DNA from 2 places in the Fructilactobacillus sanfranciscensis genome. Region 2 is predicted to be linked to the other one. Evidence: riboswitches for the same ligand, from Rfam matches in the RefSeq annotation. Region 2 holds a riboswitch; the other holds the start of a gene.

Region 1 (15,258 bases), 260 kb from region 2:
GTGAATATGGTTTAAACGATATTTACATTGGTACACCTGCTGTTGTTAATGCCAGTGGAATTGCAAATGTTATTGAAATCCCACTTAGTGATGAAGAAAAAGCTAAAATGGCTGCTTCAGCTAAGACATTACAAGAAACTGCACACAATGGTATGAAAGCTACTGGTTTAGAATAAAAATTACTTCTAAACTAAATAATAAAAAGAACGAATCTTTCGATTCGTTCTTTTTGTTTAGTCTAAATATTTTTGTAATCGATTTAAGGCTTCTTTTATGTTGTCTAAACTAGTTGCATAGCTTAAACGGACATATCCTTCTCCTCCAGCACCAAAACTTGATCCTGGAATCATTCCTACTTTTGCCTTTTCAGCTACTTCAATACAAAAGTCATAACTGTTCTGGTTTAAATCAGCAGGTATTTTGGCAAAAATATAAAATGCTCCTTCTGGGAGTTCATTTTTAAATCCTAATTTTTCTAAACCTTCATGTAAATAATCACGTCGTTTGATGTATTGCTTTACCATTGGCAAAGCATCATCTTGTCCGTTAGCAAACGCTTCTTCAGCAGCAACCTGAGCCGCTGTCATCACTGAAGTTGTGACTAATTCGTGCACTTTAGCAATTTGTTCAACTAGATTAGCTGGCCCTGCAAAAATTCCAATTCGCCAACCAGTCATCGCATGGGATTTTGATAATCCATTAAATAAGATCGTTTGATCAGGAATAAATCTAGCAATTGAGGTATGTTTTTGTCCATAAGTTAATTCTGAATAAATTTCGTCACTAACTACGATTAAATCAGTTTTTGCTAAAATTTCTGCAATCATTTGAATTTCACTTGCTGAATATGTGCGACCCGTGGGATTAGAAGGAAAATTTAAAATAATCATTTTAGCATTCGGATGTTCAGCAATTGCCTTTTGCAAACGCTCTGGTGTTAATAAAAAATCATCCGGTTGGGTATTAATTTGAATTAGCTTCCCGCCATTTAAATCAATTAACGAATAGTAAACAGAAAAAGTCGGTGTCGGTACCAACACTTCGTCGCCTTCTTCAATGAAAGTTGCCAAAGTATCATACATCGCTTCCGTAACCCCATTAGTAATTACCAATTGGGTTTCTGGATCATAATCGACATCATATTTGTTTTTTAAGAAATCGGCTGCAGCTTTTCGGGTTTCAATTCTTCCCCAAGTAGCAGTATAATGACTTTCATCATCATCGATTGCAGCAATTGCAGCTTGTTTAACGTGCTTTGGAGTAGCAAAATCAGGTTCACCTAGTGTAAGCTTAACTAAATCAGGAATTTTACTGATTTTTTCGCTAAATCCATAGATATTTGAAAGCTGGGTTCTTAAAACATCTGGTTTAATTTTATCTTTTAAATTTTTATGCATTATTTATCTTTTCTCCATTTAAAATAGCATTATAATATTATCTTAGTGCCAGATTGTGAACAAATGTGTATAAAATAAAGACAATTTAAAAATAAAAGGAGCTTTTTATGAAAATTAATCAATTTGCCCAATCACATCCAGATTTATCTACTATAAAGAAAGAGCTACAATTGGTTGGTTTTAAAACAGAACAAACTGATGCAAAAAAACTCTTTTATGAACTACTCAAACAAATCCAAATCAATCCCACTAGTTCATCCAATTTTCAGGAAAAACTAAACCAACTTTTAGCAACTAATCAGGAAAGATTAGGCGACTTTTTTTCAACTGAAACACCTCTTTCAGCTGAAGTATTTTATTTAGTTGCTTTACAACTTTTAGGTTTTCAACCAACCGTTGATTTCAAGATTGATCAACCACTTGAATCTGTTATCAAATTAAATTTATTTCATCATGAAACTATTGATGCAACCAATCAATTAATTGAAGCCTGGTACGACTTATTGAACACCCATGGTAAAAATGACCTAACTTTACTTGATAGTATCGCTGCGAAGGGTTATTTCACAAAATCTGAGTTTGTGCCTAATCAACCACTCTTTTTTAATGGTAAAGCTCAAGCTACCTTTTTAGCTAAAGATTTTAAATATGAAACTGTTTATGTACAAACTGATTTTGATTCTGACTTTGATGGCAAAAATGATCTTCTAAAAGTTGAAATTACACGTCCCAAAACTGACGTTAAAGTTCCCGTTGCATATACAGCCTCTCCTTATGACCAGGGGGTTAATGATACTTTAGGCGAACAATTAACGCACAATGTTAACCAAGACTTAACCGAAAAAGTAGCTGGTGAAATAAAACTCACTGAACCACAACCCTTAAAACACGGAACTAAGCAAAAAACTACTGATTCAACTGGTCAAGCCACTGAAACTCATCAACCAAAACCAGGTTATACACTAAACGACTATCTGTTAGTTCGTGGATTTGCCAGTGTTTATGTAGCAGGGATTGGAACGATTGATTCTGATGGTTTACAAACCTGTGGTGATCCGCAACAAACTGCCAGTACAATTGCTGTGATTGAGTGGTTACATGGTGATCGAATTGCCTTTACCAATCGGACAGATGGGATTGAAATCAAAGCAGATTGGTGTAACGGGAATGTCGCTATGACAGGACGTTCATATCTTGGCACTTTAGCAATTGCGGCAGCCACAACTGGTGTGAGCGGATTAAAAACAATCATTGCTGAAGCTGCAATTTCATCTTGGTATGATTATTACAGGGAAAACGGACTCGTTGTTGCCCCTGGTGGTTTTCAAGGGGAAGATGCAGATGTTTTAGCGGGAGAAACTTTCTCGCGGAGCTTACGTGCTGGTGATAATTTCAAAATTCGCCCAACATTTGATAAATATCTAAAACAAATGGAAGCTGATCAAGATCGTGTAACTGGGAGCTATAATCAATTTTGGAATGATCGTAATTACCGAAACCAAATGAAAAACATTAAAGCTGACGTAATGTTAGTTCACGGGCTTAATGATTGGAATGTTAAGCTTCGTAACCCATATGAACTTTGGCAGGGAATTCAAGATCTACCAATCCAGAAAAAACTAATTTTTCATCAAGGACAACACGTTTACATCAACGCCTTTCCTTCCTTTGATTTTTCCGACATCGTCAATCTTTGGCTCTCGCATGAATTATACGAAATTGATAATCACGCTGAAACAATCCTACCTAACTTAATTGTCCAAGATAACGTACAGCCAGATACTTGGTACAAGGAAAGTAATTGGCCAAATAATTCAACAACGCACAAAAAGGTTCAATTTGATCGAGAAATATTCAAAAATGATGTTCCTCAAGCAAACTTTTTACAATATAGTAAAAATCCTCAAGAATGGCGGCATCAAATCTTTAATATCAAAGATAAAATGCTTCAAGATAATCGAGTGGTTGCCACTGCCGAATTTGATAAAGAAATTACCATCAATGGTGAAGTTAAATTACAAATTCAAGTTGCTAGTGACACTAATCTAGGAATGTTAAGTGCAGCTCTTTTAGATTATGGTGATGCAAAACGGCTCAATGAAAACCCAACCATTTTAGCTCGTCATGGGGTTCCTCTAGGTTATCGTTGGTATTCCGATGACTTACGTGAATTTACTTTGAATAAGAAAGCAACCCCATTTAAACTAATTTCTGAGGTTCATCTTAATCTTCAAAATCGAACTAGTCCTGCAATTAACGAACCAATTGAACCAAATCATTTCTATAACGTCGAGTTAAAGTTCCAACCTACTTTTTATCGGCTTCCTAAAGACCGAAAATTAGCTGTGGTGCTTTACTCAACTGATTACGAAATGACTAATCGGAATAATCAACAAATCTCTTATGGAGTCATTTCAGAAGCAACTTTAGCAATTCCATTCAACTAAAAAAGAATCCACAATCGCGGATTCTTTTTATTTTGCATTTAAATTAGATTAATTTACGACGTAAGTAAGTTGAAAGTGAATCAATTGCTAATACCATTGCTACAATTCCTAATAAAATAATTCCCGTTTTTGACCAATCCCGTGTTTGTAAAGCAAACATCATTGGTGTACCAATTCCTCCGGCACCAACTAAACCAAGAATTGATGCAGAACGAACTGAAATTTCAAAACGATATAAAGTATAAGAAACTAGTTCAGGTAAAATCTGAGGCATCGTGGCAATTCTAAAAATTTGCCACTTTGTTCCACCATCAGCTTCAATTGCGACTTCCGCACTCCGGTCCATTTCTTCAATTGCTTCAGAAAACAATTTACCTAACATTCCAACAGAATGAACACCAATTGCTAAAACTCCAGCAAAAGAACCAGGGCCAACTGCTTTGATGAACATAATTGCCAACACAACTTCAGGAAATGCCCGAATTGCAGTTAACAAAAATTTACCAATGGTTGATCGAGGATGAAACATTGAATTCTTAGTTTGTGCAGCAAAAAACGCAAACGGAACTGATAAAACAGCTGAAATAATTGTTCCTAAGAAAGCAATTGCTAAAGTAATTACTAACTCAGAAACCATATCTTCTCCGCTACCGTTATATACATATGCCCAGTCAGGATGAATTATTCCATTAAAAATCGAAACACTAACTTGCCCGGCAGAACCTTGAATTTTGGTAAGGGGTATTCCTGAAAATGACCACACATACAATGCAATAATCACAACTGCTGCAATAATCCACTTTACACGTTCAAATTTTGATTTTTTTAAATTCATTATTGTAGTCGCTTCCTTAGATAATTACTGATAGTGTCAATTACAAGTACTACAACGAAAATTGAAATAATAATGACTGCCGTTCTTGGATAGTCATATTGATCCAAAGTTTGTTGTAAGTAAAGTCCAATTCCTCCGGCTCCCAAATAACCAAGTACGGTTGATGAACGCACGTTAATTTCAAGCGTATATAAGAAATCACTCATAAATTGACCGGCAACTTGAGGCATTACAGCAATTCGTACCGTTTGAGCCATTGAGGCACCAGTAGCACGGATAGCACGAACCGGTCCCATATCAATTGTTTCAATTACTTCGTAGAATAATTTTGAAACCATCCCGAATGAAAAGAGCGCTAAAGTAATCACACCAGTCATTGGTCCAATCCCAAAGATAGCCACGAATAAAGCGGCTAACAACAGATTTGGTAATGTTCTAATTAAAGAAAGAATAATTCGAATAATTCCTCGACCAATTCTATTCTTTACAATATTACGAGCAGCAAGTATAGAGAATGGAATTGCCAAAGCAGTCCCAAATGTAGTTCCCAAAATTGCCATCTGCACCGTTTGTAACAATGGGTCTTTCATTTTTGCTAGATATGACCAGTCAGGATCTTTCATTTGTCCCAAAATCACACCAAATTGATCGATGTTAGTCATGAAAGTATCGAAGTCAACTCCAGTAACCAATGATGAGAAGTAAATCAAAACTAACATAATTACGGCAATCGAAATTCCAATGATATGGAATCGCTGCACGAAATCTTGTTTAGGGACGTTCATTATTGTTCCACCCCATTTTCGTAAATTTGTTTCAAGTCAGCTTCATTAGCCTCTGTAATTGGCTTGTTATAAACTAATTTACCATCTCGTAATCCGATAATTCGATCAGCATACTGCAATGCTAATTCAACAGAGTGAATGTTAACCAAAACGGTAATGTTTTCGTACTTTTTCAAATGGTAAAGGTCATCCATTACCCCTTTACTAGTTTTAGGATCTAGTGAAGCAACCGGTTCATCAGCAAGAACCAAAGTTGGATCTTGCATTAGAGTTCTTGCAATTGCAACTCGTTGCTTTTGTCCACCAGATAATTCATCGGCACGACGATATAATTTTTTAACCATGTTAACTTTATCAAGTTCTTCCACAGCTTTTTGTTTATCTGCTTTGCTGTAAAGACCTAACATCGTTTTCCAGGTTGGGTAATAACCTGAACGACCAGCTAAAACATTTTTTTGAACAGTAGTTCTTTCAACTAGGTTAAAGTTTTGGAAAATCATTCCAATTTTACGACGCATTTGACGAAGGGCTTTCCCCTTTAATTTACTAATATCAACGCCATCTACCAAAACTTCACCGTCTGTAATATCAATCATTTTGTTAATTGAGTTAAGCATCGTACTTTTACCAGCACCTGATAACCCAACCACAGCCACAAATTCACCACGATTAACTTTAAAATTAATATCTTCTAATCCTTTTACTCCACTTTGATAAGTTTTATTAACGTGTTTAAACTCTAAAACTATTTGGTTTTCCAACGATTTTATCCCCTAACTATTTGTCGATATTTTTTGCTTCTTTTAAATGCTCTCTAATGAATTACCACCAGTTTGCATTACAACTTTTACTGGAATGTGGAGTTGCTTAGTAAGCAACTTTTCCAAAGGTTTCACTTGTGAATCTGCAGATCCGGCATTTGATGCAGGCTTAAATTCAACAACTAATTTTTTTAGGTTGATAGTTGCCAGTATCGGCACTTTTTTTACCACAAGCAGTTAATCCAACTGCCATTACAAGCATTGCTGAGGCTACTGCCACGGTTTTTACAACTTTTCCAAACTTCATATCCATTCTCCTCTGGGTACTTAATTTAGTTATTATTTAAGATTTTACCGTTAAAAATGAACATTATCAAGTCAAAAATGCAAATGTTTTGTAATTTGCAAAAAAAAATATCGATTTTATAAAATAAAAGTACATACAAATAGTTAGGTCGCTAAAACGCGAACATTAAAGCGTAAACATTCACATAATAAAAGAGGTACCTCAATGAGCTACCTCTTTCGTTTAGTTAAAATAAATCTTGTTTAGTAATCTTAGTTTTACCGTGCATGTATGGTTGTAGGACTTCTGGAATATTAACTGTACCATCTTCATTTTGGAAGTTTTCCAAAATTGCAGCCACAGTTCTACCAACTGCAAGCCCAGAACCATTTAAGGTGTGGACATATTGCAACTTACCATTTTCGTCACGATATTGAATGTGAGAACGACGAGCTTGAAAATCAGTGGTGTTAGAACAACTTGAAATTTCACGATAACAGTGTTGTGATGGCATCCAAACTTCAATATCATGAGTCATCGCAGCTGTAAAACTCATATCGCTACTAGTTAAAGTAATTACGTGATAAGGAATTCCCAGCTTCTTTAATGACGATTCAGCTTGAGCAGTAATATTTTCTAGAGCATCCCATGATTGTTCTGGTTTCGTAAATTGAACCATTTCAACCTTATTAAATTGGTGAAGACGAATTAATCCCTTGGTATCACGTCCGGCACTACCAGCTTCAGAACGAAAGGCTGGAGTTAAAGCTGTAAACTTAACGGGAAGTTTTTCAGCAGGAATTACTTCATCACGATAAAAGTTAACCAAAGGTACTTCGGCAGTTGGAATCATCGTTAAATCACTATCTGCAATTTCAAAACCAGCTTTATTTTCTTTAAATTTAGGGAATTGACCAGTTCCAAACATTGAAGCCGAGTTAACCATGTAAGGTGGCAAAATTTCAGTATAACCGGCCTTATCATTTTCATCTAAATAGAAGTTATAAACGGCTCTTTCAAGCATTGATCCAGCACCAATATAGTAGACAAAACGACTTCCAGCAACTTTTGCACTGCGTTTGAAATCTAAAATATCAAGTTTTTCTCCAATTTCCCAATGAGGCTTTGGTTCAAAATCAAACTTACGTGGAGTTCCGACTTTGCGAAGTTCAACTGAACCTTCTTCAGTTAAACTAACAGGAACTTTATCATTAGGGATATTAGGAAGATGGGCTTCCAAGTTATCTTGTTCAGCCTTAGTAGTTTCTAAATCAGCATCAAGTTGTTTGATTTCGGCTCCAACTTCACGCATACGCTTAATTTGTGCATCAGCATTCTCTTTATTGCGTTTAAGTTGTGAAATTTCTTCTGAAACTTCATTTCTTTCAGCTTTAAGTGCTTCACTCTTCACAATTAAATCACGCCGTTTTTGGTCTAATTCCATTAAATGATCAACGCTTGCACCATCAACTCCACGATCAGCCATTTTTTGTTTGAACCATTCAGCATTTTGTCGAATCATTTTCATATCTAGCATAACTTTTTCCTCCTTGTATATAAAAAGACCCTCGTCAATTGGGACGAAGGTCTTTGCTTTTTCGCGGTACCACCCAAGTTCCTATCATGAGATAGGCCCTTAATTATTGATTAGTAACGGAATCGCCGTGCAGGATTAACTGCCCTCTTCGCATACTGGAAATTTCGATGATAACTCTCAGCCCCGTTATCTCTCTGTATATCTACTTATAGGTATGCATTCGTTTTATTTTTCTCAATTATACAATATAAAGCTAAATTATCCCAATACTTTTTTTAATTTTTGGTCAACATCAGCTAAAACCTGTTCACGAGCTGTATCATCATTCATGAAATCATAGCGGTCACCATCAATCATCATCTTAGGTGATAAATCATAATCTGCGTACCACTTAGTGTAACGTTGATTTAATTCTCGATAATAATCGTAAAGGCTATCATCATTTTCAATTTGTTCAAAAGAACGGCCCCGCCGTTTAATTCTTTGCAACATGGTTTCAAAGGACACCTTGATGTAAATTAATAAATCAGGATTCTTTTGAAAATCACTTCCAGGAATTGGTTCCATCATATTCTGTAGCAAAGAATCATAAATATCAACTTCTGTTTCAGTTGAACGACCTAAATCGGCATTTAAATGGAAAAGTAATGAATCTTCAAAAATGGAACGATCCATAACACTATATTTATCGATGTTAGCTTCTTTAATGCTATCTAAACGTTTATTTAGAAAATAAATTTGTAATAAAAAGGCATATTTTTTAGGATCCTTATAAAACAATGGCAAAATTTCATTATCGTCCACTGACTCATAAAAAGCAGGAGCATTTAGATGTCCTGCTAATAAGGTGGTTAAAGATGTTTTTCCTGCTCCAATAGTTCCTGATAAAACAATCATTTGATTATCTCCCCTAATAAAAAATGGTCCAACTAGCAAAACTAATTGTACCATTTTTATGATTATTTTAATTTGAATAATTTATTTTTCTTCTGATTCGCCATCGATTTTAGCTGGGCTAACATCGATTTTATCAAGCGGAATAATATGAGTTTTCTTAACAATTTTGCACCCAACGTAAAGGATTACTACTAATGGCACACTGATATAAGTAACCGCAATTTGGAACCAGTCACCGTTCGCAAAAGCACCTACATCTTGGCCACAAATTACAATGATACAAAGAATTAAACAAAGAATTGGTCCAAGTGGGAACCAAGTTGCGTGATATTTCAATTCGCTAACCTTGTGTCCTTGTAAAACAAATGCTTTTCTAAACCGATAATGAGATAAAGCAATCCCAAACCAAGCAATAAATCCAGTTAATCCTGAAGCAGCAACTAACCAAAGATAAATTTGCGGACCAACAAAACTAGTTAAGAAGGTTAATAAGGCAATTAAAGTAGTTGCAAGTAAAGAAAGAACGGGAATCCCGCTTTTACTTAGCTTACCAAAAACTTTTGGTGCATATCCTTCGTCAGCCATTGCATAAAGCATTCTAGTTGAGGCATACATTCCTGAGTTAGCAGATGAAATAACTGATGTTAAAATAACAGCATTCATCACACTAGCTGCAGCAGCTAAACCAGCTCGTTTGAAGACAATGGTAAAGGGACTAATTGCGATATCAGTTGCTGATGAACCTAGCAAATCATGACTGGTATAAGGAATTACGGCTGCAATTACGAAAATAGCAAGGACGTAGAACAAGATAATCCGCCAAAAAACTTCATGAATAGCTTTAGGTACACTATGATGTGGGTCATCAGCTTCACCAGCTGTAATCCCAACCAACTCAGTCCCTTGGAAAGAGAACCCTGCAACCACGAAGACACTTAGAATTCCAGGAATTCCGTTCACAAATGGAGCTGCTTTATAAGTAAAGTTACTTAATCCAGTAGCATGACCACCCATGATTCCAAAGATGGTTAAAACTCCAACAGCTAGGAAAGCAAAAATCGTAACTACTTTAATTAATGACATCCAGAATTCAGTTTCCCCAAACGCTGAAACAGCCAAAATATTAATGCAGAAAATGATTACTAAAGCAATTGCACTCCAAATCCAGGCATGAACATGGGGTAACCAGAAAGCCATTACTAATGAAACAGTTGAGATATCAACCGCCACAGTGATTGCCCAGTTAAACCAGTAATTCCACCCCATCGCAAATCCTAACGCAGGATCAACGTACTTAGTAGAATATGTAGAAAATGATCCAGAAATTGGTAAGTTAGTAGCCATTTCTCCTAAACTGGTCATCAAGAAGTAAACCATGATTCCCATCAAAATGTAAGCTACTAATGCTCCACCAGGTCCTGCATTGTGAATTGCTGCCCCACTGGCAACAAATAATCCAGTTCCAATACAACCACCCAAGGCAATCATTGAAACATGTCGTGACTTTAAGCCACGCTTAACTTTTGCTTGCTTTTCAGCCATTACTAAACTCCTCCTATAGACAAGAAAGTGCATCAAACTAATAGAAAAGACTCTTCTGAAAATTAATCCAGAAGAGCCTAATTAAACAATCGTTCATTAGTCTGCAAAGCGCTCCGCATTTCTCAATGCGACAGTGCTTGATTTATTAAATCAAGCCCCAATCAAATGGTTACCACTCATTTAATTTCGGCGACGATTCCTTTCGTTCTGTTTCACTGACCTGGTTAGTCTTCACAGAACTACTGATAATAGTCGCTCCTCTTCTTAGATATTTTATTTGTGTATCCACAGTATAAGATTTTATTAAACTAAATGCAACCTTATTTAAAAGAGCGTATGATCAACCTAACTAGATGACTAGTCAAGGGGGATTATGATGTCTGATAAAGAAGCACTTTTAATTATTGATTATACTAATGATTTTGTTGCAGACGATGGGGCCCTAACTCTTGGTAAACCAGCTCAAGCATGTGAACCTAAAATTTTGGAGTTAGCCAACCAGTTTTATGCGGCAGATCAATTCGTGATTTTACCGACAGATGTCCATCGCAAGGGCGACCAATATCATCCTGAAACCAAATTGTTTCCCTCACACAATCAACGTAACACTTGGGGACGTGAATTGTTTGGTGAATTAAAACCTTGGTATCAAGAACATCAGAAAAACGAAAACGTCTGGTTAATGGACAAAACGCGTTACAGTTCGTTTGTCGGCATTGATTTAGATTTACGGCTCCGTGAACGAAATGTTAAAACACTTCATTTAGTGGGAGTATCCAGTGATATTTGTGTTTTGCATACTGCCATTAGTGCTTATAACTTAGGCTATCATGTGATTATCCACGAAAATGCCGTAGCTAGTTTTACAGATGCTAATCAAGCTTTCGCTTTAAATCATATGAAAACAGCCTTTGGTGCTGAAATTGTTAAATAAGTAAAAAAGTTCTCCACAAAAGGAGAACTTTTTTATTTTTGTCGTTGTTACAATTTAGTTGCGTTTTTTGTTTAATTTACCTAAGCCCAAAATTGAAACAAGTGATAATAATAACATTCCGATAAGAACCATGAATGAGTTACTTGCAGAAGTTCCAGTTTGTGGAAGTGTTTCTGCTACAGATGCACTTTTTGCTTTGTCAGTTGAAGTGCTTGTTAGAGGACTACCAGTTGTAACAGTTCCGTTATGACCAATTGTTTGATCTGAAGTAACCTCACCGTTGTGACCCATATTAGAATTTGGTAATTGAGTTGCTTGTTTGTCTTTTTCAGCTTGAGCTGCTTTTTCGGCATCATCGACAGCTTGTTTAGCTAAGGCGTTTTTTAGAACTTGGTTAGCCTGGTCAAGGTTTGCTTGAGCAGTTTCAAGTGTTTCGTGAGCGGTTGCTTGGCTAGCTTGTAAGTCTTTAAGTGCTTGTTCTGCTTTAACTTGGGCGTCTTTAGCAGTTTGTAAGTTCTTATCAGCATTTTGATATTGTGATAAGACAGCTTGATATGCGGCTAATTTATCGGCTTGAGCTTTAGCATCAGCTTGAGCGCTTTGGTTATTCGCTTTGACTGTTGCTAAGGCTTTATTTGCTTGGTCGGCAACAGTTTGAGCAGCAATGACAGCTGATTTTGCGTCGTTTAAGTCAGATACAAGTTTTGGTGCTTGAGCTTGTAATTGAGCAAGTTTATTTTGAGCGTTTTGAATATCTGTTTCTAATGAAGCAACTTTGCTATTGTTTAAGTTAATATCGTTTGCTAATGAATCGTTTTCGTTTTGTAAATCATTGATTTGTTGTTGCACATTAGCAAGGTTTAAACTATCAAGTTTAGCTTGCTTAGTTGCAACATCCTGGTTGGCTGAGTTAAGTGCTGATTGAGTAGTATTTACTAATTGAGCGCTTTGTGCTTCTTTAGCTTGATCAGCAGCGAGTTGCTTAGCTAATTCAGGGTTATTACCGAAAACAGGAGTATGTGAACCGACACTTGACCACTTTGCTGGATCAACTACGTTTGAGGTGTGACCCATGTATCCAGTCTTAGTATCCCGGTTATAATCACTCTTAATGTTAGATAAATCAGCCCCAAGTAAGTGAATTTGCCCCATATGATCAATACTTATCGCTGCATCAGTAAAACCGTATTTCCAATCACTAACTCCCAATAATGAAATGGTATGTCCATAATGTGCTGATGCATCTTTAAATAACATTGAAACTACAGTATCATAAATTGCTTCTTTGTATCCAGCTAAAGTACCTGGGTTTGAAACCATACCTAAGTAACCAGCACTTAGATCTTCATAAATGTTTCCTTGACTGTCTGTAAGTCCAACGGTCTTTGCGGCTGCGGTAATTGCTGAAACATCATGTCCAGCTCCAGCCTTGTTTCCCATGATATCCCAGCTGTCTTTATCGTAGTTAGCAGCAACTTCGTCCGCAAACTTGTCCATCGATTGCCCACCAACTACTACTTGATGCATTCCATCTTGTTGACGAATTTGATTGATTAGATTTCCATAAAAATCATCAATTTCTAATTTTTGTTCAGACGTCAAGTTATTAACATCAATATTGATTAAGTCTTTTGGATTTAATACAAATCCATTTTCATTTAATGCACTACCTTGGCTATCCCATTGTTTGAGTTTTTTAGTTCTTTCGTCCCATCCTTGTTGCGTAGTTGGTTTAGCTTCGTTCCAAACAGAAGTATCTGGCAATTTAATGGTACTTTGAGCGGAATCATTATTCATGGCGTTTTGATCAGCTTGAACGGCTGACTTGTCAGCATTGTTTTGATTTAGTGCGTTATTATAATCGGTTTGTGCTTTAGCTTGAGTTTGCTTAGAAGAATTCAATTCATCAGTTGCTTTACCGATTTGGGCTTGATCATTTTTAGCCGTGTTAGTTAAGTCATCAATTTTTTGTGCATTATCAGCTTGTTTAGCTTTGTCCGCAACAACTTGACTTTTGGCGGTGCTAATTTGATTTTGGTCATCACTGATTGTAGTATTGGCCTTGTTTTGGTCAGCCTGGTTATTGTCAACTGCTGCCTGGGCTGATTTTTCAGTTTGAGTTACTTGTGCCAAGTTAGCATCGGCAGTATCTGCAGTTGCTTGTGCTGCTTTTTCAGCAGTTTGCGTGTTATCTGCCTTAGCTTGAGCTTCATTGGCAACGGGTGTTTGGTTATCAACATCAGTTTGTGCTTGTGCAATGTGAGTTGGTGCTTCATCAGCAACCTTTTGGGCTGAATCTACAGCTTGAGTTTTGGCTGTGACATCAGCTTGTGCAGTTTGAACTGCTTGATTCGCTTGGTCTGATTTTGTTTGAGCGTCATCTTTTGCAGATTGTGCTTTTATTTGATCTGCTTGCGCTTCAGGTACAGCAACGGCATTATTAGTCACTTGGGTTTGTGACTGAGTTACTACATCAGCTGAGACAGGATTAACTAAGCCGACATTAGCTACTAAAAATGATGAAAAGGCAATTCCAGCAACTGTTACTCCCCAAATTTTCGTGCTATTCATCCAGCCCTTTTTCGTTTTGAATAAACGTTTGGCTGATTTTTCTTCGGTGGTGAGATTCCGCATGTTGCGCTTTGATTTGTATGGCATGTGCATCACTCCTATATGATTTTTAATATGTAATTAGTTTTTATGCAAATTACACCGCATCTTTTTTATAAATATTACAGTAAAATAAAGTTTATATCAAACAAATAGAAAATAACTCACCCTATAGATTAGGATGAGTTATTTTTTATTTTTGTCGTTGTTGTAATTTAGAATGACGAATTCCATAGACAAAGTAAGTTACCAAACCAATTACCAACCAGATTCCAACTGAAACTTTAGTCATATCTGGCAACATGATAATGAAGTAAATACTCATTAAAGCAGCCGCAATCGGAAGATATGGATACCATGGCATTTTAAAACCATCGTTTTTGATATCTTTTCGGCGACGCAATGGAATGACCCCAAACGAGATGCAAGCAAAGGCTAACAATGTCCCGGCATTAATCAAGGAAGCTAGTTGTTCTAGTGGCACCAAGACGGCAAAGATTGCTTGGATAATCGTGGCCACCACAATCGCATTGCGTGGTACTTTATATTTATCGTTAATTTTACCCATTTTTTCTGACAACAAACCGTCACGTCCCAAGGCATAAACCAAACGTGATCCACCGAAGAACATGGTAACCATTGCAGTAAAAATACCAAACAACGCCCCAATGGTAATTAGTTTATTCCATGAGTCAAGTCCAATCGTATGCAAAGCATATGCTGCTGGATCATCAACGTTCAAGTCCGTGTAATGAACCATTCCAACCAATACCAGTGAGAACGCAACATAAAGAATTACGGCAATAATCACAGTTCCTAAAATTCCCCGTACCACATTTTTCTTTGGATCAATGGTTTCCGCTGAATTAGCTGCCAAAGCATCGAACCCGATAAAAGCAAAGAAAACGGTGGCTGTAGCAGTTGAGATTCCACCCATACCAAACGGACTTCCATGAAATTGTTTGGGATAAAATGGCACATAATTACTTGTTTTAATGTAGAAAGCCCCTAAAATTACGAAAACTACAATAATAGCTAGCCTAGAAACAGAATTTAACGTTAAAATTTTGAAACGCTCGCGAACTGGAGCTTCGTTAACTCCTGCTGGTCAAAAATTATATCCTCATTTTCAAAATATTTTACGCCAATATACCGATACTAAAGTAATTGCCGATCAAATTAATGGTCTAGAAACCGGCATTGTTAAAATTGGGGCGATCAATAGTT
Region 2 (15,258 bases):
CAAAATTAACCGGCACAAATGCAATATTCTCAACTTTGAAGATATTCACGGTTATCGGCTACGTGACAACGCCATCTATGACACATTCAATACTGTCATTAGCCAGGATGCAGCTGGTCGCGCGGCTATTCCTGGATTAGCAAAGAACCGGGCTGATATTATTGTTGGTGGGATGCTTCCTGCCATTAGTCTGATGCGCTTTTTAGATTCTGACCGGATGATTTTCTCTCAAAATGGACTGCGTGAAGGCATCCTATTCGAGCACCTGACTGCTTTAGCTGAACAAAGTGCTAAAGTCAGCGAATAAAAAAATTGGACTGACATTTTTACAATCTACCACACAACCAAAAAGCCACTCATCTCATCACGAGGTGGGTGGCTTTTTTGAGTAAGTTAAGTGACAGCATTGATTGTTATATGATTGTGTATGTCCTAAATGGACACAAGCAACGCTCCTAAGCAAAGCCTGTATGTAATGATTTCAGAAAAGCCCTCTATTCTGCATAATAGAGGACTTTTTTGTGTGCATTCTGCTTAATTTAAACGGACAAGTATACATCTAAAAGGTGAACGTGTCGTCTGAGAGCACGTGATTATTTACTTTTTACTTTGTTAGCATTGCCGGTTTCCAAAGTCTGTATTTGATTCGTAAGCGTATTTTGTTCAGACTCAGTTAACGATTCAAAAAAAGTTTTTTGTAATTGGGCTAATCCGTTTTGTTGAGTTGAGCTATACCCTAAAATTACCATAGCTTTCATAAAGTTTTTTAGATGATTGTCAATTCTGAGCGTAGTATCAAAAGTAACACCATCTATTTGTTTAGACTTCGTTTTGTTTGATTCGTTTAGAGAAGATATGGAAATTTCTTTTTGGGGCTGGGGCGCCGATTTTCTAGGAATTATTTTGCTTTTATTTGAGTTAGGATTGTGTAAAAGTTCCACCATGCTAGTCCGCCCTTTCAATAATTTCTTGTGCCACAGAATCGTATAATCTAATTATTTTTTTATCGAACTGATCTTTTAGAAATACTGGATTGAAGTCAATATTTGAGACAGATTTTAAGAGATATTCAGAACCGCGTTTACCTTCCACAGCTCAAATAAATCATTAATCGCGATTAATAACTTATTTGAACCCTGGAAAGCATTAAATCAGGCGGCCATTTGGCTCGTAAGTGTTGCAATTTCAACTTGTAAGGGGGTCTGGTAGCCCAGTGAACTATGAATTCTCTTCCTATTGTAGAAAGCATGCACATATTCAAAAAGGATGGCAGCGGCAGTTTCATAATCTTCAAAGATCGGCACTGGATAAACACATTCCTTTTTGAGGGAAGCGTGAAAGGATTCCATTGGCGCATTATCATACGGACAACCCCTTACGGCTGTAAGAATGGCGGATATGTAGTTCTGTTAACCGTTGGTTGTAATCATCGCTGGTGTACTGTGATTCTAAGTCTGTGTGGATAATCAGGTCCCCAGTAATGGTTCGATTTTTAACCGCGCTTTCCAGGGTCTTTAAGACTAAATCAGTATCCATCTTTTTTGAGAATGAATAGCCGATAATTCGTCGTGAGTGCAGATCCATGATGGTTGATAAGCAACACCAGCCATTACGCTTCGTTTGAATATAGGTCATATCAGCGGTCCATTTTTGATTTAAACCAGTGGTCGAGAAATCCTGCTTAAGCAAGTTGGGACGCTGTTCAACCTTGGTTTTGTAAGCCGCTTTCCATTTATTGACGGTAACGGAGTGGATATCCAGTTCCTTCATGAGCCGGGAAATCCGTCTTGGGCTGCACCGACGCTGCAGTGGTTGAAGTTCCAGATTCAATTCATGGTGGATCTTCATAACGCCGTATCGCTGCTTGAATTCCGCAAAGATCCGCAGAATCCGTTGTTTTAAGTCCACATCTTCGGCCCGGCGTTTTGAAGGCTTTGGGGATCGATAACGATAATACTGAGCTCTGGAAACACCGAGGATTCGGCACATCTTAGTTACCTGGTGGTGATGGCTTTCTTGGTGAATGTAATCAAAAATATTGGTTACTTCTGCGCAAGGAAGCCCAGGGCTTTTTTTAGGATTTCGTTCTCCTCAGACAGGGAAGCCAGCCGCTTTTCCATCGCTTTAATTTCGTCTGGCGATTTACCGGATTGAGTTTTGGCTTGGCCCTGGATCCACTTATGAACTGTTGAATAGCCAATGCCATATTTTCTGGCCAGTTGGGCAGCTGATTCGCCTTGCTTATATAGGTTGATAATGTTTTGTTTGAATTTTTTGTCGTAATGAGTTGGCATGTAAAAATTCCTTCCTTTCGAGAGACGATTTATTCATTATACCCTCTCTTAAAAGTTGTCTCAGGAATCAGCTTACATCCAGCTTGATTAGAAGTTGTATCTGCATATACTCCACTATACAATTTGACTAAATCATTAGAGTCTTTATCATTATTTGATGGCATTTGATTACTTGAATCATCATTTTTAACTTCATCAGTTGAATTAGGTTGACTTTGCTCTGATTTATTTTCATCAGTTGTCTGTGTTTTAGCAGGTTCAGAATTATCCTGAACTTCATTAGTTAATTCAGAAGTTGGTTGTTCTTGAGCTTTTACTTCATTTTGAGGTGCTGTTTCTGGATTTGTTTCAGTAGTTTTACTTGTGTCATTTTCATTTTTAGTATCATCTTTTGCAGATGATTTTGAAAGATTGACTTGATTAGAATTAACACCGTCACCAGCTACCGGAGCGTTATCCTGATTAGCTGCTTTTACATCTACACTAACTACTTGTGAATTGGTATCGGCTGATACGTGGAGTCCACCACCAACAATTCCCATTGATGCAAAAGTAATTCCCATTGCAATACTTAACCAACCACGTTTACTTTTAATTAATTTATAGCGTTGCTTAGTTTCTCCAGTTTCCCATGAAACTTTATTACGTTTTTTAATTGCTTTCTTAAAGCTTTCCATATAATAATTCTCCTTAAAAGTACCTAAATAAACAGTCGAAAATTGTTTAGCACGATTGTTATTTAAAATTAAATAGGTTAAATAACGGTTAAAACCTTAACAAAAAAACTGATTTATAAACAAAATGTATAAACCTTTAGTTTGTAAACAATAAGAACATAATTTTTAAAAAAAAAGCTGAATTCATAATGAATTCAGCTTTATTTATTATATTATTTTTTCAAAATTTCATTAGCAATGAAACTAGCATATTTAACTGACCCTGTTTGATTAGGATGAGTTGAATCACTATATAACCAATCTGGATGATCTTTAATGTAATCATTCCAGTCAATCACCGTTAAATTATGATATTGCTTTTGTGCATTATTTAAGGTGTCGTTATCTGTATTTTGCCAAGGTTGAGTTGGAACATACACATTAATCCAATAGACATGTCGTTTTGACCCAGCAATTTGCATAATCTGTTTAATGGTATCGTCTTTAATTTCACCATTAGTTCCTAACCCGATAATGATATTTTTACCCATCAAACCTTGATTCGATAGACTTTGAAGAATTGAAACTCCATCAGTCGTTTGTCGCGAAACCGCAGCATCAATATAGAGTCTTGGAAAAATCTTTTGTAAATCATCTCGTCCAGACAACATTACAGAATCACCCACAGCACAACCAGAGAATTTTTCGGCTTCGTTGAGCTGCGTTGCACTTAAACCTTCTTTTTCAAATTCAGTAACATCTGCTTGGGAACGTTTAATGGCTTGCTTACTTTTGATTCTTTCAGCTAATTTTTTATTATGATCTTTTTCTTTTTGTGAATTTTCCTTAATTCGCTTAGCTAATTGAGTATGATTGGCTTGATGAGGATTAATCAATGTTGATTGAATAATACCAAACATTCCAAACGTTAAAATTACAAATAACACAATTTGTAGTTTAGATAATTTTTTGATGTATGCAATAATTTTATGAAATAGTGCTCGATAATCATAATGTCCAAACGGAATTTGAATGCAACGATATGATAATTCTGAGACAACTCCAATCAATAATAATTCAACAATTCCATAAATTAATTGATGATCAGCAATATCCTTAAATTTATCACCAAAGAACACAAAAACTGGTAGTTGATAAACATAAATTTCATAACTTCGTGAACCAATCCAATTAAAAATGGGATTAGTCAATCTTTTGTTCCAAAAACCAGCGTTAGCAACCACTGCCCACATAGTTAACACGGTTGCTAAAGAAAAGAGAACCATCCCACCACGATAAAGAAAAGTTGATTGAGCCCCAACTGTAAAGACTAAAATAGCCATTAAAAATAGGCCAATTCCTCCAATAACGTTAAAAAACACATTTTGTTCTTTACCGGCATGATGCATAATTCGATTACTAGGCCAAATCACAGCAAGTGCTGCTCCCAATAAAATTGAAAACATCCGCGTATCAGTTCCATAATAAACCCGACTAGGATCAACTCCGTGTTGATATAACAAAGCCATTTCAATGATAGAAAACAGTGATAAGCCTAACGCAACATATAAAACTTGTTTTTGATTAAGTGCTTCACTCTTTTGTCGACCTTTATTAAAGAATCGCAAAATTAACATCACAATCAAGGGCCAAATTAAATAGAATTGCCCTTCAACTGCCAACGTCCACAAATGCGTAAAAGGTGACTGTGATCCAGCAAAATTTTGAAAATAAGATTGCCCATTTAAAATTTCGTACCAGTTATATGTATAAGTTAAATTAGTTACAATGCTTTGCCATAAATTAGCTAACAGATTTCTTTGGAAAAAGGTAATGTAGGCAGCCGTTGCAAACAACATCATAATTAACGTCGGATACAACTTTTTAATTCGTTTATACCAAAAATTACCATAATCAAAAGTATTCGTTTGCTGATATTCACCAATTAAATGATCAGTAACTAAGTACCCAGATAATGTTAGAAAAATGGGAACGCCTAAATAACCCCCACTGAATAATTGTGGATTGAAATGATATAAAATCACGCCAATTACTGCAAGCGCTCTAAGACCGGTAAATCCAGTAATAAAACGATGTTTAACTTTGTTATTTTCCATAATCTGCACTACATTCCCATAATTTAATTTAATTTTTCTCTAAGCTTGATTATATACTTATACTTACAATTTTTAAAACAAAAATCCCAGTCTAACAGCCGTCTAAACAGCTGTTGGACTAGGATTTACATCAAATTAAAACTTATTTTCCATAATATTCATCAGGGACATGAACTAAATCATGTTCAACTAATTTTTCGGCAATTTGAACTGTGTTAGCAGCGGCACCTTTTAACAAGTTATCTGCTACGACCCACATGTTGTAACTACCAGGATTTTCAGGATCTTCTCTTACTCGACCAACAAAGGTTTCAGTATGACCTTCAGCATCAATTGGTTGAGGATAAATTTGGTTAGCGGGATCATCTTGAAGGACTAATCCTTTACCATTTTTGATTAATTCCTGGACTTTTTTAGTATCTAATTTACTTGGATCTTCAACTTCAAAGAACACTGATTCTCCATGACCAATCACAACAGGAACTCGAACACAGGTTGCGTTAACTTTGATTTCATCAGAGTTCATATCACCTGACATAATCTTCTTAGTTTCATGAACCATTTTCCATTCTTCATGAGTAGAACCATCTTCTTCGAAAACATCGATCTGAGGAAGAAGGTTAAAAGCTAAAGGATAATGTTTCTTTTCCCCTTTGACTGGGAAAATTTCAGCAGTCATTGGTTTACCATCAAGATGTTGTTGTGCTTCATTATCAAGTTCTTTAATAGCCATTTGACCAGCACCTGAACCTGCTTGATATGTAGAAACGATTACTTGTTTCAAACCAGCAACTTCCTTAATTGGTTGTAAAGCAACTACCATTTGGATGGTTGAACAATTAGGATTGGCAATAATTCCCTTGTGATCGTAAATTGCTTGTTCGTTAACTTCAGGAACAACCAAGGGAACTTCAGGATCCATCCGGAACGCACTGGTATTATCAACCGCAACGGCACCACGTTTCACAGCTTCTGGTAAGAATTTTTTTGAAGCTGCTCCACCAGCAGAAGCCAACACGATGTCGACATCATCAAAAACTTCGGGAGTGGTTTCTTCAACTACCACATCTTGTCCTTTGAATTGTAGAACTTTACCAGCTGAACGGCTGGAAGCTAAAAACTTAACATTTTTAACGGGAATTGATGATTTTTCCAATTGGTCAATCATTCGCGTTCCGACGGCACCAGTAGCACCTAAAATTGCAACATTATACTCTCTCATAGTTAGTTATCCTCTTTTTTATAAAACGTTTTCTAATCCAATTTCAAATCCATTAAGTTTTTGAATGTTTTTAATGGCAATGTTTAACCCATGCATAAATGAAGCACGATCAAAAGAATCTTGGCGAATGGTTAAGGCTTCACCTTGACCACCAAAAAGTACTTCTTCATGAGCCACATAGCCAGGTAACCGAACGGCATGAATGTGAACGCCTTCATAATCGGCACCACGTGCTCCCGGAAGTGTTTCAACCGTAGGATATTCAGTTCCTTTAGATTCACGACCGGCCACAATCATTTTAGCAGTATTAATCGCAGTTCCCGAAGGTGCATCCTTTTTATCAGCATGGTGCATTTCGATAATTTCGGCATCAGGGAAATACTTCGCCGCTTGTTTAGCAAATTGCATTAAAAGCACTGCTGATAAACCAAAGTTAGGCACAATTAAACCTTTGGTATTCGTTTGTTCGGCAAGCTTTTCTAGTTCCGCAACTTGGGCTTCGGTCATTCCACTCGTTCCAATCACGGGTACCATGTTGTGATCTAACGCAAATTTAGCATTTTCAAAGGCGCCAGTTGGAGTCGAAAAATCAACCCAGACATCAGCATCCGTTTGAATGTCAGCTAATTGGTTAAACACTTTACAGTCAGTTGGCAAACCGTAGTCAGCCGCATCCGTTGTTTTCAAATTAGGACTGTATACGGCCACTAATTCTAATTCAGGATCAGTTTCAATCATCTTACAAGCTTGGGTTCCCATTGAACCTCTAAATCCAGAAACTAAAACTTTAGTCATTTTCCGTCTCCTTTTCGCCTACAGCTACTAATAATTCATTTTGTTGCTTTTCATTTAAATCAACAATTGGTAAACGAGACCCACCAACGTTTAACCAGTCATGATTCAATAAGAATTTTACAGGTGAAGGTGATGGGAACATGAATAATGCTTGCATCTTAGGGGTTAATTCACGTTGAATTTGTCCAGCTAATTGAATATCATTATTCATTAATTGGTACATCCGGCGCAAATCTGGCATGTAAAGGTGGGAAGCCACTGAAATAACTCCTTGTCCACCCACTGTTTTGGCAAATAAAGCTTGAGGATCTTCACCAGTATATGTAAGGAAATCATCCGGTGTATTTTCCACAATTCGTTCAAAGTCTTCCATTGAACCACATTGTTTTACTCCGATAATATTAGGATAGTGACTCAATTCGATAATCGTATCAACATCCATCGTTACTCCAGTTCTACCTGGAATATTGTACATAATAATTGGCAAATCAGAAGCATCGGCCACGGCTTTGAAGTGGGCTTTCATCCCAATTTGGTTGGGTTTGTTGTAGTAAGGAACGACTACTAAAGCAGCATCAATTCCCGAAATTTGAGCCACTTCTTGGGTGAAATCGATTGTACCTTGCGTACTATTATTTCCCGTTCCCGCAATGATGGGAGCACGACCAGCAACAATTTCAACAAACTTTTGGTAAAGTTCAATTTTTTCAGCATGAGATAACGTTGGAGTTTCTCCAGTGGTTCCCCCAATTAAGAAACCAGTGCCACCTTCTTGCAACAAACGATCAGTTAATTCTGCTAAAGCAGTAAAATTAATTTGATCATGGCAATCAAATGGAGTGACAAGTGCAGTGATAATATCAGCATTATTAAACATGAATTACTCCTTTTCGTTCATTCGATGAGTTAAAAATCCAGTAATGGCAGAAATCCCAGGTTGAATGGCTTTAGTATCTGGCACTAATTGACTGGAATGAAGTTGATGATCTGGATCACCAATTCCTAACCAAAACATGGTTCCCGGAATTTTAGATAATAAATAACCAAAGTCTTCTCCAGTCATTGCCGGTTCAGTTTCTTGATAAGTAACTTCGAAATTTTCTTCCATATAATTGATGAAATCAGCGGTTAGTTTCGGATTGTTTTCAACGGGTAAATAGCCACCTTGATTTAATTTCAAATCAACTTTACATCCGTAGCTAGTTGCAATTCCATTGGTGACCTCTTGTAACCGTTCATCAATGTGTTCAATCATGGTTTGGGTTAAGCCCCGAATCGTGCCCTTTAAATGAGCAGAACCCGAAATCACATTGCGAATTGTTCCCGCTTCAAACTGACCAAAGGTAATGACGCCTCCTTCAATCGGATCGACACTTCGCGAAACAATCGTTTGTACTTGATTAATAAATTGACTAGCAGCCACAATCATATCGTTAGCGAATTGCGGATATGCAGCATGGCCTTGTACTCCAGTGAAATCAACGTCAACTTCCGTGGTTCCAGCAAATAAGGTCCCCATCCGACAACCAATCGTGCCAGCATCCAGTTGCGGATTATCGTGTAATCCATAAAATTCATCCGGACGCCATTGATCAGTAAAGACGCCATCTTCGTAGGCTAATTTCCCTCCATTTTCACTTTCTTCGGCTGGTTGGAAGAAAAACAAGAGGTTGTCTTGTGGTTGATGTTTGGCAAAATAACGTAACGTGCCTAATGCCACTGTCATATGGATGTCGTGCCCACAGGCGTGCATCTTCCCAGGATGTTGCGATGCAAAACTTAATCCCGTTTCTTCATTAGTAGGGAGTGCATCAATGTCGGTTCGATAACCAATCGTGCGTTTGGGACTAGAACCGTGGAATAACACTAGAATCGCAGTTGATAATTCTTCTGGTACTTTGATTTCAGTAAAATCAGTATCAGCAGTAAATTGTTTGATTTGTTTCATTAAATAGTCATGAGTTTCAAATTCGTGTAAAGCTAATTCGGGAATTTGATGTAAGTCTTGATAAATTTTACGTAAATCTTGATCAAGCTCTACCATATTGTCTAACCTCTTAAATCGTCTTCTAATTTAGTCTTATCAATAGTTTGTTGGTTTACGTCTTTGATTTTTTTAGCAGGCATCCCAGCAACGACTGTGTAAGGTTCAACGTCTTTGGTAACGACCGCACCAGCAGCAACGACTGCCCCTTTACCAACATGAACTCCTTCAATCACAACGGCATTTGCACCAACTAATACATCATCGTCAATTCGAACTGGTTCGGCACTAGCTGGTTCAATTACTCCAGCTAAAACGGCACCAGCACCAATATGACAGTGCTTTCCAACTAAGGCACGACCACCAAGCACGGCACCCATATCAATCATTGATGCTTCACCAATTTCAGCACCGATGTTGATTAAAGCTCCCATCATAATCACGGCATCTTTCCCAATTTTAACTTGGTCACGAATTACAGCACCTGGTTCAATTCGGGCATCAATATTTTTGGTGTTCAATAATGGAACAGCTGAGTTTCTGCCATCACTTTCAATTTCAGAAGCTTCGATTTGGTCAGCATGATTAGTTAAGATGGTTTCAACTGCGGCCCAGTCCCCAAAAATCACTCCAGTGTTGCCATTGATGAAAGTCTTAATGGTATCAGGAAAATCAATTTTTGCTAAGTCACCCTTTAAGTAAACTTTAACGGGAGTTTTCTTTTTGGCATTTGAGATGTATTGAATAATTTCGTGAGCGTTTAGTTCAGTCATGTTTTTCTCCTCTTAAATATCTAATTTTTTGTCTAAATGAATTAGGTCAGCGTAAGTTTCTCGTTCAATTGCAATTTGTGATTTACCATTTTCCACAAATACTACTGCTGGACGGGGGTTGAGATTATAATTGGAAGCCATTGAATAACCGTAAGCACCAGTAGCAAGCACGGCGATTACGTCACCAGGATGTAAAACAGGAAGTTCGATATCTTTAATCAAAATATCTCCCGATTCACAGTATTTTCCAGCGATGGTTACTAATTCAACGTTGTCATCATGGACATCGTTTGCCACCACAGCATCGTAATAAGCGCCGTATAAAGCGGGACGGATGTTATCACCCATTCCTCCATCAACAGCAACGTACTTTCTGATTTCAGGAATATCCTTACTTGATCCAGCGGTGTAAAGAGTGGTTCCTGCTGGCCCAGCAATTGAACGACCTGGTTCAATCCACACAGCAGGAAGTGGTAAATTGCGACTTTCCGTTTCGTGACGTAAAGTGGTTAAAATTTGTTGCACAAAATCTTCTGGACGAATGGGATGATCAGCATCTGTATACTTAATTCCGAATCCCCCACCAACGTTGATGATTGAAGGCATGTAGCCAAAATCATCATTCCAGTGTTGCATTAACTTAACTAATTTTTCGGTTTCAATCTTAAAACCATCCGTTTCAAAGATTTGCGAACCAATATGAGAATGGACTCCCACTAAGTTCATGTTAGGTTCCTTTAAAACTTGTTGTAAAACTTCATCAGCTTGGCCAGTTAAGATATCAAAACCAAATTTACTATCTTGTTGACCGGTTTGGATAAATTCATGAGTATGAGCGGATACAGCTGGCGAAACTCGTAACATAACATCAATCGTTTCGTTTTTTGTAGCTAAAACTTCACTCAATAATTGAATTTCATAGAAATTATCTAAAATGATTACCCCAACATGATTGTCAACGGCCATTTCAAGTTCTTCACGAGACTTGTTATTTCCGTGAAAACTAATGTGATCCATTGGGAAACCAGCTTTAATAGCAGTATAAAGTTCACCACCAGAAACGACATCCGCATGAGCATTTTCCTGTGCTAAAACTTGGTACATGGCAATACAAGCAAAGGCTTTGCTGGCATAACTAACCGCGTAGTCAATGTCATTTTCCCTAAAAACACGTTGGAATGCATGAATCTGACTTCTAACTTTACTAATGTCATAAACCTGTAAGGCTGTCCCATATTGAGCTGCTAAATCAGTAGCCAGGATGCCACCAATCATTAATTGATTATCTTGAACTTCATTGCTATCCAACATTTATGGATCCTCCAGTTTTTATTAAATCGAATTTAAAAACAAAAAAGAGTCTATTTCACGAAAGCTCCGCAAAAATAGACTCTTTTAAAACATTTTCAGAATCGATTATATATAGCTCCCCGGAAATAATTCCGACAGTCCATAGCTTATTCAACTATGTCCCAGCTTGCTAAGTTCCATTTAACTTAGTGCTTCGGCAAATAACCCTTTCGCTTGTTTCATCGTCTAATGGTAACTCCCCAAACTAATCTTATTATTTGCGACCTCTATTTGATTTATTAAAGCATAACGAATTCAGTTACTTTCGTCAATACTTTTCCCAGATTTAATGAATCATTCGTAAATTTCTTTATTTCTATATACTAAGCAAGATAATTGTCGTATTTTATTCCCCCAAAGGTTGCCGAGTTGTTAAAATAGTGATAATTTCTGAATAACAAATTTACGAGGTGAATTAAATGAAAGTTGTAAAATTTGGTGGTAGCTCCTTAGCTGATGCAGACCATTTTGAACAAATTATTAAAATTATTAAAAGTGATCCCGAACGAAAAGCAGTTGTCGTCTCAGCTCCTGGAACTCGTTTTAAAGGCGACATAAAAGTAACTGATCTCTTAATCAAATATGCAAATCAATTCCTTAATCACGAACCTTTTGAAAATACGCAAACAGAAATTATTAAACGTTATCAAGCAATTGCTGACCACTTTCAGTTACCTGAAAATGTCATGGAAAGAATTGCAACTACAATTCAATCCTTACCATTGCAAACCTACTCTGATGATGAATTTTTAATGGCCGGATTTAAGGCGCAAGGTGAGTATCTAAACGCCTTCCTATTGACCGCTGTATTAAATAAAATTGGTATGCCAACCCAGTTTATGGATCCAAAAGAAGTGGGCTTTTTAGTGAGCGATAATGCGCAAGATGCTCATGTTTTAGATGCTACCTATGCTAACTTAGCGCAATTTCGTAATCCCGAGCAACACTTAGTTTTTCCTGGTTTTTTTGGTTTTACTGAAACAGGTCAAATTGCAACTTTTTCCCGTGGTGGTTCTGACATTACTGGATCGATTGTGGCTAAAGGGCTAGACGCTGATGTCTACGAAAACTTTACTGATGTAGATGCCATTTATTCGGTGGATCCACGAATGGTTCAAAACCCAAAAAGCATTAAAGTCATGACGTATCGTGAAATGCGAGAATTATCATACGCCGGATTCTCTGTTTTTCATGATGAAGCAATTTTACCTGCAATTGAAGCTCAAATTCCTATCAACGTTCGCAATACTAATCATCCCGACTTACCAGGAACGATGATTGTGCCCGAAAGAACTTTCAAGCCAACTGGTTTAGTAACTGGGGTTGCTAGTTCAAAACGATTTGCAGCTCTCTACTTACATCGTTACTTGTTAAATAAAGAAACTGGTTTTACCCTAAAATTATTGCAAATTTTATATAAATACAATATTTCTTACGAACACATGCCTTCCGGGATTGATGATTTAACTATCATTTTTGATAAACGTCAATTTACACCTGAACTAATCGAACAAATGTGTGCTGAAATTCAAGAGGTCTTGAATCCTGATCAATTGGAATGGATTAACGATTATGCCATCATTATGATTGTGGGAGAGGGAATGCAAAAAAGTCCCCACACCATTGAAGATATTATCCGTCCACTTAGTGATCACGAAATTAAAATTCACATGATTAACCAAGGGGCTTCCAAAATTGCAATTATGTTAGGAACTAATGAATCTGATGCCGAACAAGCGGTAAAATTAGTGTATCAACACTTCTTTGATAATAATCGAATTATCGATTAGAAAGGTCTACATTTATGACAAAATTACTTAAGGTCCATGGATCCGAAAACACCTTTTTTCTCTTTGACTTAACTCAATTTGAACAACAACCAACTTTTGCAGAAATTTCTAAATTAGCAGTATCGATGAAGGCCGGTGATAATCCCGATTTAAACAATATCGACGGGATTTTAGTCGTTCAAGATTCTGACCATCAAGATTGTTTAGGGAAAATGACAGTGGTTAATGCTGATGGAAGTTTAGCGTCAATGTGTGGAAATGGCTTGCGAACCGTCACCCGTTATTTAGCCGAAAAATTTGGCAAAACCAAGTTTAAAGTGGAAACGCAAGATGCCGATTTAGACGTGGAAAAAGAAGCCGATTTAGCGGACCAAGTCCCTGCTTATGGAGTCCAAATTTCACCAGTCCGGTTTGACCACAACGATTTTCCCTTTGAAAAACTAGGGACCGACGAAATTCACGACCAAATGTTACCGCAATTAGATGATCGCTTAAGTTTTACAGCAATTGCATTACCGAATCCTCATTTAATTAGTTTTGTGTCGGATGCAGTTTTAAAAACCGATAAATTAAAAAGATTGGGAACTTATTTGAACGGAGAAAATCCGTATTTTACTGACGGAGTAAACGTTAACTTTGCTAACATCCTAGCTCCTGATACCCTCTTCGTGCGCACTTTTGAACGTGGTGTGGGATTCACAAATGCCTGTGGAACTGGAATGACTTCGACTAGTTTAGCCTACGCTTTAAACCATTATGAAGGTGATTTTGATCGTATTATTACGGTTTACAATCCTGGTGGCATGGTTAAGGTTCATGTCCAAAAAACGGGGAATGATTTACAGCTTCAATTAATTGCAAACGCTACTGAACTAGGTACTTTCACAATTGATGCAAAAGATTTATTTGACCATCATTTTGCCGCAGGAACTTACCAACCAACTGATGAAGAAGCCCATTATCAAGAATGGATTAAAAGTTTAAACTAATTTAAACAACTTACTAAAAGAAAGTGGTATACTAATAGTATATTAATTAAAGGATGGCATGATGATGACTAAAATTAACGTAATCTTAGGTAGCGTGCGAGAACCTTCTATGGGAAATCGCTTATTTACTTATTTAAAAAACAATCGGCTTGAATTGGAAGCCGAAAATGGGATTCAATTAACCTTTATCAAGGTTGGAGATTATCAATTGAAACCTTATAATCAACCAATACCTCCATTAGCAACCCCTGAATACCCCAACAACTTGCCAGAAAATGCCAAGCAATGGGTCAACGATGTTTCTGATGCGGACGGAGTTTTAATCTTAGCTCCTGAATATGACTACTCCATTCCAGGTGCTTTAAAAACAGCCTTGGATTATTTAGCAAAGGGTATGGACGGCAAACCAGTTCAAGTCATTAGCTACTCAATGGGAAAAGTTGGCGGATTATTAGGTATGATGGCTTTATTACCCGTTTTCCAAGTTCTCAATATGATTACTTTGAACCATAATTTACAACTTGCTAACATTCAAAAAGTATTTGCTGAAGACGGTAACTTTATTCCAGAATTGGCAGAATCTGAACAAGTTTATTATCGTAACCGAATTGCACAAATCATTAAAAATATTTCACATTATTCTGAATTACTAAAATAACTCTGCTAAATCACAGAGTTATTTTTGGTGTGTTAAACTATTATTAATAGTTGCAAATAGAACAAGAAAAAAAAGGATTTACATGATGAAAAAAGTAAAATTAGCTTTACTAGTTGTTTGTTTAAGCATCGTCGCTTCGTTATTCTTTTTAACAGGGACGACTTCTGCTAATCAAAAAACTAATTTACTAAATCCTAGTTATACTAAGTTGAATGGCAAAAAAGTGGTCGATTGGAAGAAACCAACCGCTAAGAAATACGTTGATTTAACTAACGTTCCTGCTAAAGATTTAAAAATTGTGGTTAATCAAAAGCACCAAACGGTGAATATTTATAAAAATAACAAATTAGTTGAACAATTCCTTTGTTCAACTGGAAAACGTACAAAAGAAACTGCTACTCCAGTTGGAATATTTGCAATTGAACCAGAACACGGAACGTGGTTCTACAACGCTAAACCTGACGTTGCTGAAGGCGCACGAAACTTCGTAAGTTTTAAAGATCACGGAGTTTATCTCTTCCACTCAGTCGTAATGAACCAAGATAACCAACCAATTATGAGTCGTCAAGGTCGCCTTGGTCACCCTAATTCACACGGTTGTGTCCAAATGAGTTTGCCTGATAACGTTTA

The links. Region 2 has a riboswitch for lysine ahead of lysA (diaminopimelate decarboxylase). Riboswitches for the same ligand answer to the same signal wherever they lie in the genome.
Region 1: it holds a riboswitch for lysine, as region 2 does, so the genes downstream of both, PY770_RS06050 (amino acid permease) here and lysA (diaminopimelate decarboxylase) in region 2, are expected to answer to the same signal.

What each region holds. Positions count from the first base shown of each region.
Region 1 covers NZ_CP118925.1:1,147,871-1,163,128, forward strand. The annotation lists gene PY770_RS06005 (L-lactate dehydrogenase) at 1-176, shown strand, start outside; gene PY770_RS06010 (aminotransferase class I/II-fold pyridoxal phosphate-dependent enzyme) at 234-1,397, opposite strand; gene PY770_RS06015 (Xaa-Pro dipeptidyl-peptidase) at 1,505-3,844, shown strand; gene phnE (phosphonate ABC transporter, permease protein PhnE) at 3,888-4,679, opposite strand; gene phnE (phosphonate ABC transporter, permease protein PhnE) at 4,679-5,464, opposite strand; gene phnC (phosphonate ABC transporter ATP-binding protein) at 5,464-6,225, opposite strand; gene PY770_RS06035 (hypothetical protein) at 6,401-6,532, opposite strand; gene serS (serine--tRNA ligase) at 6,759-8,048, opposite strand; gene PY770_RS06045 (deoxynucleoside kinase) at 8,307-8,945, opposite strand; gene PY770_RS06050 (amino acid permease) at 9,027-10,487, opposite strand; lysine riboswitch at 10,586-10,758, opposite strand; gene PY770_RS06055 (cysteine hydrolase family protein) at 10,864-11,421, shown strand; gene PY770_RS06060 (SEC10/PgrA surface exclusion domain-containing protein) at 11,476-14,079, opposite strand; partial or broken gene PY770_RS06065 (APC family permease) at 14,225-15,079, opposite strand; gene PY770_RS06070 (LysR substrate-binding domain-containing protein) at 15,099-15,258, shown strand, end outside.
Region 2 covers NZ_CP118925.1:52,186-67,443, reverse strand. The annotation lists gene ppx (exopolyphosphatase) at 1-307, shown strand, start outside; gene PY770_RS00285 (DUF5388 domain-containing protein) at 594-944, opposite strand; gene PY770_RS00280 (IS3 family transposase) at 1,152-1,349, opposite strand; gene PY770_RS00275 (IS3 family transposase) at 1,360-2,025, opposite strand; gene PY770_RS00270 (transposase) at 2,043-2,294, opposite strand; gene PY770_RS00265 (hypothetical protein) at 2,324-2,971, opposite strand; gene PY770_RS00260 (acyltransferase family protein) at 3,184-5,067, opposite strand; gene PY770_RS00255 (aspartate-semialdehyde dehydrogenase) at 5,210-6,289, opposite strand; gene dapB (4-hydroxy-tetrahydrodipicolinate reductase) at 6,308-7,084, opposite strand; gene dapA (4-hydroxy-tetrahydrodipicolinate synthase) at 7,077-7,961, opposite strand; gene PY770_RS00240 (N-acetyldiaminopimelate deacetylase) at 7,965-9,128, opposite strand; gene dapD (2,3,4,5-tetrahydropyridine-2,6-dicarboxylate N-acetyltransferase) at 9,134-9,841, opposite strand; gene lysA (diaminopimelate decarboxylase) at 9,854-11,152, opposite strand; lysine riboswitch at 11,257-11,429, opposite strand; gene PY770_RS00225 (aspartate kinase) at 11,611-12,981, shown strand; gene dapF (diaminopimelate epimerase) at 12,996-13,970, shown strand; gene PY770_RS00215 (NADPH-dependent FMN reductase) at 14,029-14,628, shown strand; gene PY770_RS00210 (L,D-transpeptidase) at 14,711-15,258, shown strand, end outside.